Linked DNA regions of Desulfocurvus vexinensis DSM 17965. The main gene of each other region encodes a partner of the protein of the gene in region 2 in a complex. Links are inferred from orthologs where the notes say so. Each region holds a gene or a part of one and is shown on either strand. Other genes may lie near its edges.

The links.
Region 1: the proteins of carB (region 2) and carA are in contact, whole or in part, in a solved structure (PDB 1KEE), measured with the Escherichia coli proteins. The link is inferred for Desulfocurvus vexinensis DSM 17965 from one-to-one orthologs.

What each region holds. Positions count from the first base shown.
Region 1 is NZ_JAEX01000002.1:300,942-304,241, reverse strand. What follows is about bases 1-2,959. They hold carA (glutamine-hydrolyzing carbamoyl-phosphate synthase small subunit), read left to right. Parts: upstream 1-895; coding sequence 896-2,023; downstream 2,024-2,959. Other genes in these bases: G495_RS0104335 (tetratricopeptide repeat protein), read left to right, coding at 2,126-2,944; kdsB (3-deoxy-manno-octulosonate cytidylyltransferase), read left to right, coding at 153-896; G495_RS0104350 (3-deoxy-D-manno-octulosonic acid transferase), read left to right, coding at 1-146. Also shown: G495_RS17620 (FAD-binding protein), read left to right, coding at 3,132-3,300. UniProt on the Escherichia coli protein: Small subunit of the glutamine-dependent carbamoyl phosphate synthetase (CPSase).
Region 2 is NZ_JAEX01000014.1:29,131-33,616, reverse strand. The notes cover bases 1-3,803. They hold carB (carbamoyl-phosphate synthase large subunit), read left to right. Parts: upstream 1-369; coding sequence 370-3,603; downstream 3,604-3,803. Other genes in these bases: purF (amidophosphoribosyltransferase), read left to right, coding at 3,645-3,803. In the rest of the region: more of purF, read left to right, coding at 3,804-4,486. UniProt on the Escherichia coli protein: Large subunit of the glutamine-dependent carbamoyl phosphate synthetase (CPSase).

The sequences.
Region 1 (3,300 bases), on a different replicon or contig from region 2:
GCCCCCGGGAGCTGGCCCAGGCCATGCTCGGGGCCCTGCGCCGCCCCGCGGCGCGCGACGACGTGCGCGCCAGGGTCGCGGCCTACGTGGACGGCCGCCGGGGCGGAACCCGGCAGGCCGCCGAACGCATCGCAAGCTACCTCTAGAACGCCATGCCGCAACTGCCGCCCTGCTACGGAATCATCCCCGCGCGCTACGAATCGTCGCGCTTTCCGGGCAAGCCCCTGGCCGATATCCTGGGGCGGCCCATGTTCTGGCACGTCTATCAGCGCGCCATCCAGTGCCCGCTGCTGGGCCGCGTGGTCCTGGCCACCGACGACCACCGCATCTACAACGCCGCCTGCCGCTACAACGTGCCCGTGGTCATGACCGGGGCCGACCACGCCAGCGGCACCGACCGCGTGCTGGAGGCCGCCGAGCAGCTGGGCCTGCCCCAGGACGCCGTGGTGGCCAACATCCAGGGCGACGAGCCCCTGCTGGCCCCGGAAATGCTCACCGAGCTGCTGGAGCCCTTCGCCGACCCGGCCATGCGCGTGACCACCCTGGCCGCGCGCATCGACGCCGCCCAGGCCGCCAGCCCCGATCAGGTCAAGGTGGTCTGGACGAAGCGCGGCGGAGCCTTATATTTTTCCCGGGCGCCCATCCCGTACGACCGCGACGGCGTGCCCGGGGCCTTCTGGGGCCATGTGGGCCTGTACGCCTTCCGCATGGAGGCCCTGCGGCGCTTCGTGGCCCTGGGCCCCAGCGAGCTGGAAACGCGCGAGCGCCTGGAGCAATTGCGCCTGCTGGAAAACGACATCCCCATCTACGTGGTGCCCACCACCCACCGCACCTGCGGCGTGGACCGGCCCGAAGACGTGGACAAAGTCATAGCGAGACTCTCGGAGAACGCCTGATGAAAGCATTCCTGGCACTGGAAGACGGTACCTTTTTCGAGGGCCTCTCCTTCACCGGCAAGGGCAACGCCCAGGGCGAGGCCATCTTCAACACCGGCATGAGCGGCTATCAGGAAGTGCTCACCGACCCGTCCTACGCGGGCCAGATGGTGTGCATGACCTACCCGCTCATCGGCAACTACGGCGTGAACCTCGACGACGTGGAATCCAGCCGGGTGTGGGTCGAGGCCTTCATCGTCAAGGAATGCTGCAAGGCGCCCAGCAACTGGCGCGCGAACAAGAGCCTGCCCGATTACCTGGCCGAGCACGGCGTCATGGGCATCGAGGGCATCGACACCCGCGCGCTCACGCGCCATCTGCGCATCCACGGCGCCCAGCGCGCCGTCATCAGCACCGACGACGCCACCCCCGCCGAGCTGGTGGAGCGCGCCCGGGCCATCCCGTCCATGGAAGGCCAGGACCTGGCCTCGCGCGTCTCGCCCGCCGAGCCGTACGTCTGGACCGGCACCCAGCCCGCCCCGGCCGCCATCACGGACGGCAGGCACCAGTGGCGCGGCACCGGGCCCAAGGTCGTGGTCTACGATTTCGGCATCAAGTGGAACATCCTGCGCCTGCTGGCGGAGCAGGGCTTCGACATCCTGGCGGTGCCCGCCGGAACGTCCGCGGCCCAGGTCAAGGCCCTGGCGCCCGACGCGGTGTTTCTCTCCAACGGCCCCGGCGACCCGGCGGCCATCGAGGGCGTGGTGGAGGCCGTGGCCGAGCTGGCGGAGCGCTACCCCACGGCGGGCATCTGCCTGGGCCACCAGATCCTCGGCCTGGCCCTGGGCGGCAGGACCTACAAGCTCAAGTTCGGCCACCACGGCCTGAACCACCCGGTCAAGGACCTGACCACCGGGCGCATCGAAATTTCCTCGCAGAACCACGGTTTCTGCGTGGACATCGCCAGCCTGAAGGACGTGGAGATCACCCACGTGAACCTGAACGACCAGACCCTGGAAGGCTTCCACCATACCAAGAAGCCCATCCTGGCCATCCAGCACCACCCCGAGGCCAGCCCCGGGCCCCACGACAGCCGCTACTTCTTCCACCGCTTCCGGGAGATGGTCCGCCAGCACGCAGGCATCTAGACTTTACGCCCCGAAAGAGGCAATACTCCTGGCACTGCATTGCCGGGCCGTGAGCGGACGCGGCCCGCGCAACGCCGCCAAACAGCGGGAGGGGCACACTGCATGTCCAGCGAGCTCATCAAAGCCAGGTCAAAAATATCCAGCATCAAGAGCTACCTGAAGCAGGACAAGCTCTTCCCGGCCATTGTTTCCCTGCACGAAGCCATCGGCATCATCGTGCGCACCCCGCTCATCAAGCACGAAAAGGACGAGTTCGCCCGCAGCCTGGACAGCGCCCTGGATCTGTTGAACAACGACCCGGGGTTCCGCAAGATCTGCCCCATGGTCCTCAAGCACACCGAGGGCCAGGAAAAGGAGCTGCTGACCACCCTCAAGGAGCTGCTGGACGACCTGCAGGGCTCGGCCGTGGCCGAGGCCCAGCAGATGCTCCAGGCCCTGGATGACACCAAGCGCCTGCAACTGGCCCGGGGCGGGGAGCTGCTGGCCCAGGGCAAGATCAAGGACGCCAAGTTCGTCTTCAACAAGCTCGTCCTGCAATTCCCCGACGACACGGACCTCAAGTACGAGATCTCGGAGCTGTTCCTGCGCCACGAGCGCAACAAGGAAGCCCTGCAATGGCTCACCGAGGCCCTCAAGGACTTCCCCGAGTCCGCCCACCTCTACAACCGCGTGGGCATGGTCCTGCGCAAGATGGGCGAGTTCGAGATGAGCGAGAAGTACTATATGAAGGCCGTGCGCCTTTCCAAGGACGACGCGGGCCTGTTCTTCAACATCGGCAGGCTGTACATCGACTGGGAGCGCTGGGAAAAGGTGGACGAAATGGCCACCCGCGCCCTGGAGATCAACGACAGATTCACCGAGGCCCGCAAGATGCGCGCCTTCGCCACCAAGAAGCTCAAGAAGACCGAAGAGCAGGCCTGATTCCGCCCGCGCCGCCGCCACAGACGGGACGAAGGGAGCCCGGGGCGGGGCCGGCCCCCTGACGCAGCATGCTGTCCCTGTTGCGTGAACCGGCAGCCCGGGGCGGAAGCCCGGCCCCTGCGCCGGTTCCGGCCCCGGCCCGGCGGGCCGACGCGTTTTCCCCCACCCCAGCCCTGCGTGAGGCCCCATGCCCGACCAGCCCCTGCGTTGCGACGTGCTCGTGCTCGGGGCCGGGCTGGCGGGCCTGCGCGCCGCCTGGGCCGCCGCCGAGGCCGCGCCCGGCGCGCGGGTGCTGCTGGCCGCGCCCCTGGCCGGGCCCTCGGGCTCGGCCCTGGCCAACGTCAACGCCCGCCTGG
Region 2 (4,486 bases):
TGGCCGAAAGGCCGCGCGGCGCTTCGTCCGGGGCGGGGTGGGCGCGATTTGCCGGGACGGAGCCCCGGCCCCTGCCGCGCGCCCCCGGGGCGGCCCCGGCCATGGCGCCCCGGGCCAGGCTCCGCCCAGGCGCCCCGGGCGGGGCAGGGCGGGGCACCCGCAGCCCGCGAGGCCCGGTGGGCGCGGCCTGCCCGGGCCCGGGGGCGGGTCTTTTCCCTTTACTCCGGCGCCGCGCTGACCTATAAAACCCGGGTGCTTTTTCCGGGGACGCCACCGGCCCCCGCCCGCTCCGGCCTCCGGCCAGCTCCCGCTTTTCCGGCGTCCGCCCCCCGGCACGAACACGAAACCCGAACCCCCCGACCGACCCACATGCCCAAACGCACCGACCTCAAGAAGATCATGCTCATCGGCTCCGGGCCCATCGTCATCGGGCAGGCCTGCGAGTTCGACTACTCCGGCACCCAGGCCCTCAAGGCCCTGAAGGAAGAGGGCTACGAAGTGGTCCTGGTCAACTCCAACCCGGCGACGATCATGACCGATCCGGAGCTGGCCGACCGCACCTACATCGAGCCCATCGAGCCCGAGACCGTGGCGCGCATCATCGCCAAGGAGCGCCCCGACGCGCTGCTGCCCACCCTGGGCGGGCAGACGGCGCTGAACACGGCCCTGGCCGTGGCCGAAATGGGCGTGCTCGAAAAGTACGGGGTGGAGATGATCGGCGCCTCGCGCGAGGTCATCGAGAAGGCCGAGTCGCGCGAGCTGTTCCGCACGGCCATGGAGAACATCGGGCTCAAGGTGCCCGAGTCGCGCATCTGCCGCACCATGGCCGATGTGCGCGCCACCGCCGAGGTCATTCCGTTCCCGATCATCATCCGCCCGGCCTACACCATGGGCGGCACGGGCGGCGGCGTGGCCTACAACATGGAGGAGCTGGAAGCCATCGCGGCCACGGGCCTTGCGGCCAGCCGCTCCAGCGAGGTCATGCTCGAGCGCTCGGTGCTGGGCTGGAAGGAATTCGAGCTGGAGGTCATGCGCGACCGGGCCGACAACTGCGTGATCATCTGCTCCATCGAGAACCTGGACCCCATGGGCGTGCACACCGGCGACTCCATCACCGTGGCCCCGGCCCAGACGCTCACCGACGTGGAATACCAGGCCATGCGCGACGCGGCCCTGGCCATCATGCGCGAGATCGGCGTGGAGACCGGCGGGTCCAACGTGCAGTTTGCCGTGAACCCCGCCAACGGCGAAATGGTCGTCATCGAGATGAACCCGCGCGTGTCGCGCTCCTCGGCCCTGGCCTCCAAGGCCACGGGCTTCCCCATCGCCAAGATCGCCGCCAAGCTCGCCGTGGGCTACACCCTGGACGAGATTCCCAACGACATCACCCGCGAGACCATGGCCAGCTTCGAGCCGACCATCGACTACGTGGTGACCAAGATTCCGCGCATGACCTTCGAGAAGTTCCCCGGCACCGAGGACTACCTGACCACGGCCATGAAGAGCGTGGGCGAGGCCATGTCCATCGGGCGGACCTTCAAGGAGTCGCTGCAAAAGGGCCTGCGCTCCCTGGAGATCGGCATGCCCGGCCTGGGCCGGACCTTTGCCCGCGACACCTGCCCCGGGCGCGACGAGATCATGGCCCGGCTGCGCAAGCCCAACTCCAAGCGCATCTTCCACGTGCGCTACGCCATGCTCTGCGGGCTGACCGACGCCGAGATCCACGAGGCGACCATGATCGACCCGTGGTTCATCCGCCAGATCCGCGCCCTGGTGGAGGTGGAGGAGGAGTTGCGGGCCTTCCCGCTGTCCGGCTCTGTCTGCGCCTCGTCGTCCGCCTGCCGGGCGCTCATGCGCCGCGCCAAGGAGCACGGCTTCTCCGACCGCCAGCTCGCCGCCCTGTGGAAGAAGGACGAGCTGGACATCCGGCGCATCCGCCAGGCCATGGGCGTCCTGCCGACCTACTACCTGGTGGACACCTGCGCCGCCGAGTTCGATGCCTACACGCCCTACTACTACAGCACCTACGAGACCGGCAGCGAGAACACCGCCCGGCCCGGGCGCAAGGTGGTCATCCTCGGCGGCGGGCCCAACCGCATCGGCCAGGGCATCGAGTTCGACTACTGCTGCGTCCACGCCTCCTATGCCCTCAAGGAACTGGGCGTGACCTCCATCATGGTCAACTCCAACCCCGAGACGGTGTCCACCGACTACGACACCTCGGACCGCCTGTATTTCGAGCCCCTGACCCTCGAGGATGTGCTCAACATCATCGAGTTCGAGCAGCCCGAGGGCGTGGTGGTCCAGTTCGGCGGGCAGACCCCGCTGAACCTCGCCGTGCCGCTGCTGCGCGCCGGGGTGCGCATCCTGGGCACCTCGCCGGACTCCATCGATCGCGCCGAAGACCGCGAGCGCTTCCAGGCCCTGCTGCAAAAGCTCGGCCTGCGCCAGCCCGACAACGGCACGGCCATGAGCGTGGAGCAGGCCGTGGCTGCGGCTCAGACCATCGGCTACCCCGTGGTGGTGCGCCCGAGCTACGTGCTGGGCGGGCGGGCCATGGAGGTGGTCTACGGCGAGGAGGACCTGCGGGCCTATTTCCGCCACGAGGTCACCGTGGCCCCCGAGCACCCCATCCTCATCGACAAGTTCCTGGAAAACGCCATCGAGGTGGACGTGGACGCCCTGGCCGACGGGCACGACGTGTACGTCGCCGGGATCATGGAGCATATCGAGGAGGCGGGCATCCACTCCGGCGACTCGGCCTGCGTCATCCCGCCGCATACCCTGGGCGCGGCCACCGTGGCCGAGATCGAGCGCCAGACCGTGGCCCTGGCCCTGGAGCTGGGCGTGGTCGGGCTCATGAACATCCAGTTCGCCGTCAAGGACGGGGAGATCTTCATCCTGGAGGTCAACCCCCGGGCCTCGCGCACGGCGCCCTTCGTCTCCAAGGCCACGGGCGTGCCCCTGCCCAGGCTGGCCACCAAGGTCATGCTCGGCGCGCGCGTGCGCGACCTGGACCCCTGGTCCATGCGCCGGGGCGGGCACGTCTCCGTCAAGGAGTCGGTGTTCCCCTTCAACCGCTTCCCGGGGGTGGACGTGCTGCTCGGCCCGGAGATGAAGTCCACCGGCGAGGTCATGGGCGTGGACGCCACCTTCGGCAAGGCCTTCCTCAAGGCCCAGCTGGGAGCCGGGCAGCGGCTGCCCCTGTCCGGGCGGGTGTTCATCTCGGTCAACGACCGCGACAAGCCCGCCATGGCCGATGTGGCGCGCACCTTCCACGAGCTGGGCTTCACCGTGGTCGCCACGCGCGGCACGGGCGAGTTCCTGGCCGGGCGCGGCGTGCCCAGCGAGTTCGTCTTCAAGGTCTACGAGGGCCGCCCCAACATCGTGGACCGCATCAAGAACGGCGAGATCGACCTGGTCATCAACACCGCCTCGGGCAAGAAGACGGTGCATGACTCCTCGGCCATCCGCCAGACCACGCTGCTCTACAACGTGCCCTACACCACGACCCTGGCCGGGGCCAAGGCCATGGCCCAGGCCATCAAGGAAAGCCGCGAGGGCGGCACGGACGTGAAAAGCCTCCAGGAATACTACGCCTGAAGGCCGCGACAACCAGCAACACACCAGCCACCGGCAAGCACATGAAACGTGAATACTGCGGCCTGTTCGGCATCGCCAACCATCCCGAAGCCGCCCGGATGACCTATTTCGGCCTGTTCGCCCAGCAGCACCGCGGCCAGGAGAGCGCGGGCATCGTGACCTGGGACGGCGCGGGCATCCGCGAGCAGAAAGGCATGGGCCTGGTGGCCGAGGTCTTCAGCGAGCGCCACCTGTCCAAGGAGCTCAAGGGCGAGGTGGCCGTGGGCCATATCCGCTACTCCACCACCGGCGCCTCGCTGATCCGCAACGCCCAGCCGCTTCTGGTGCGCTTTGGCGACCAGCAGCTGGCCATCGCCCACAACGGCAACCTCGTCAACGCCCTGGAGCTGCGCGAGGAGCTGGAAAAGCACGGCACCATCTTCCAGACCACCATGGACTCCGAAGTCATCGTGCACCTCATCGCGCGCAACATGATGGTCGAGGGCATGCCCATCGAGGAGGCCGTGGGCGCGGCCTGCCGCACGGTGCGCGGCTCCTTCAGCCTGCTCATCCTGGCGGGCGACAAGCTCATCGCCCTCAAGGACCCCAGCGGCTTCCGGCCCCTGGCCCTGGGCCGGCTGGGCGACGCCTGCGTGCTGGCCAGCGAGACCTGCGCCTTCGACCTGCTGGAGGCCGAATACCTGCGGCCCGTGGCCCCGGGCGAGATGCTGGTCATCGACAGCCACGGCCAGCGCAGCCTGCGCTACGCCGAGAAGAACGGCACCAGCCAGTGCATCTTCGAGCTGATCTATTTCGCGCGGCCCGACTCCTACGTCTTCGGCCAGAACGTGTACCAGCGCCGCAAGGCCATGGGCATGGCCCTGGCCCGCGAGGCGCCGGTGGA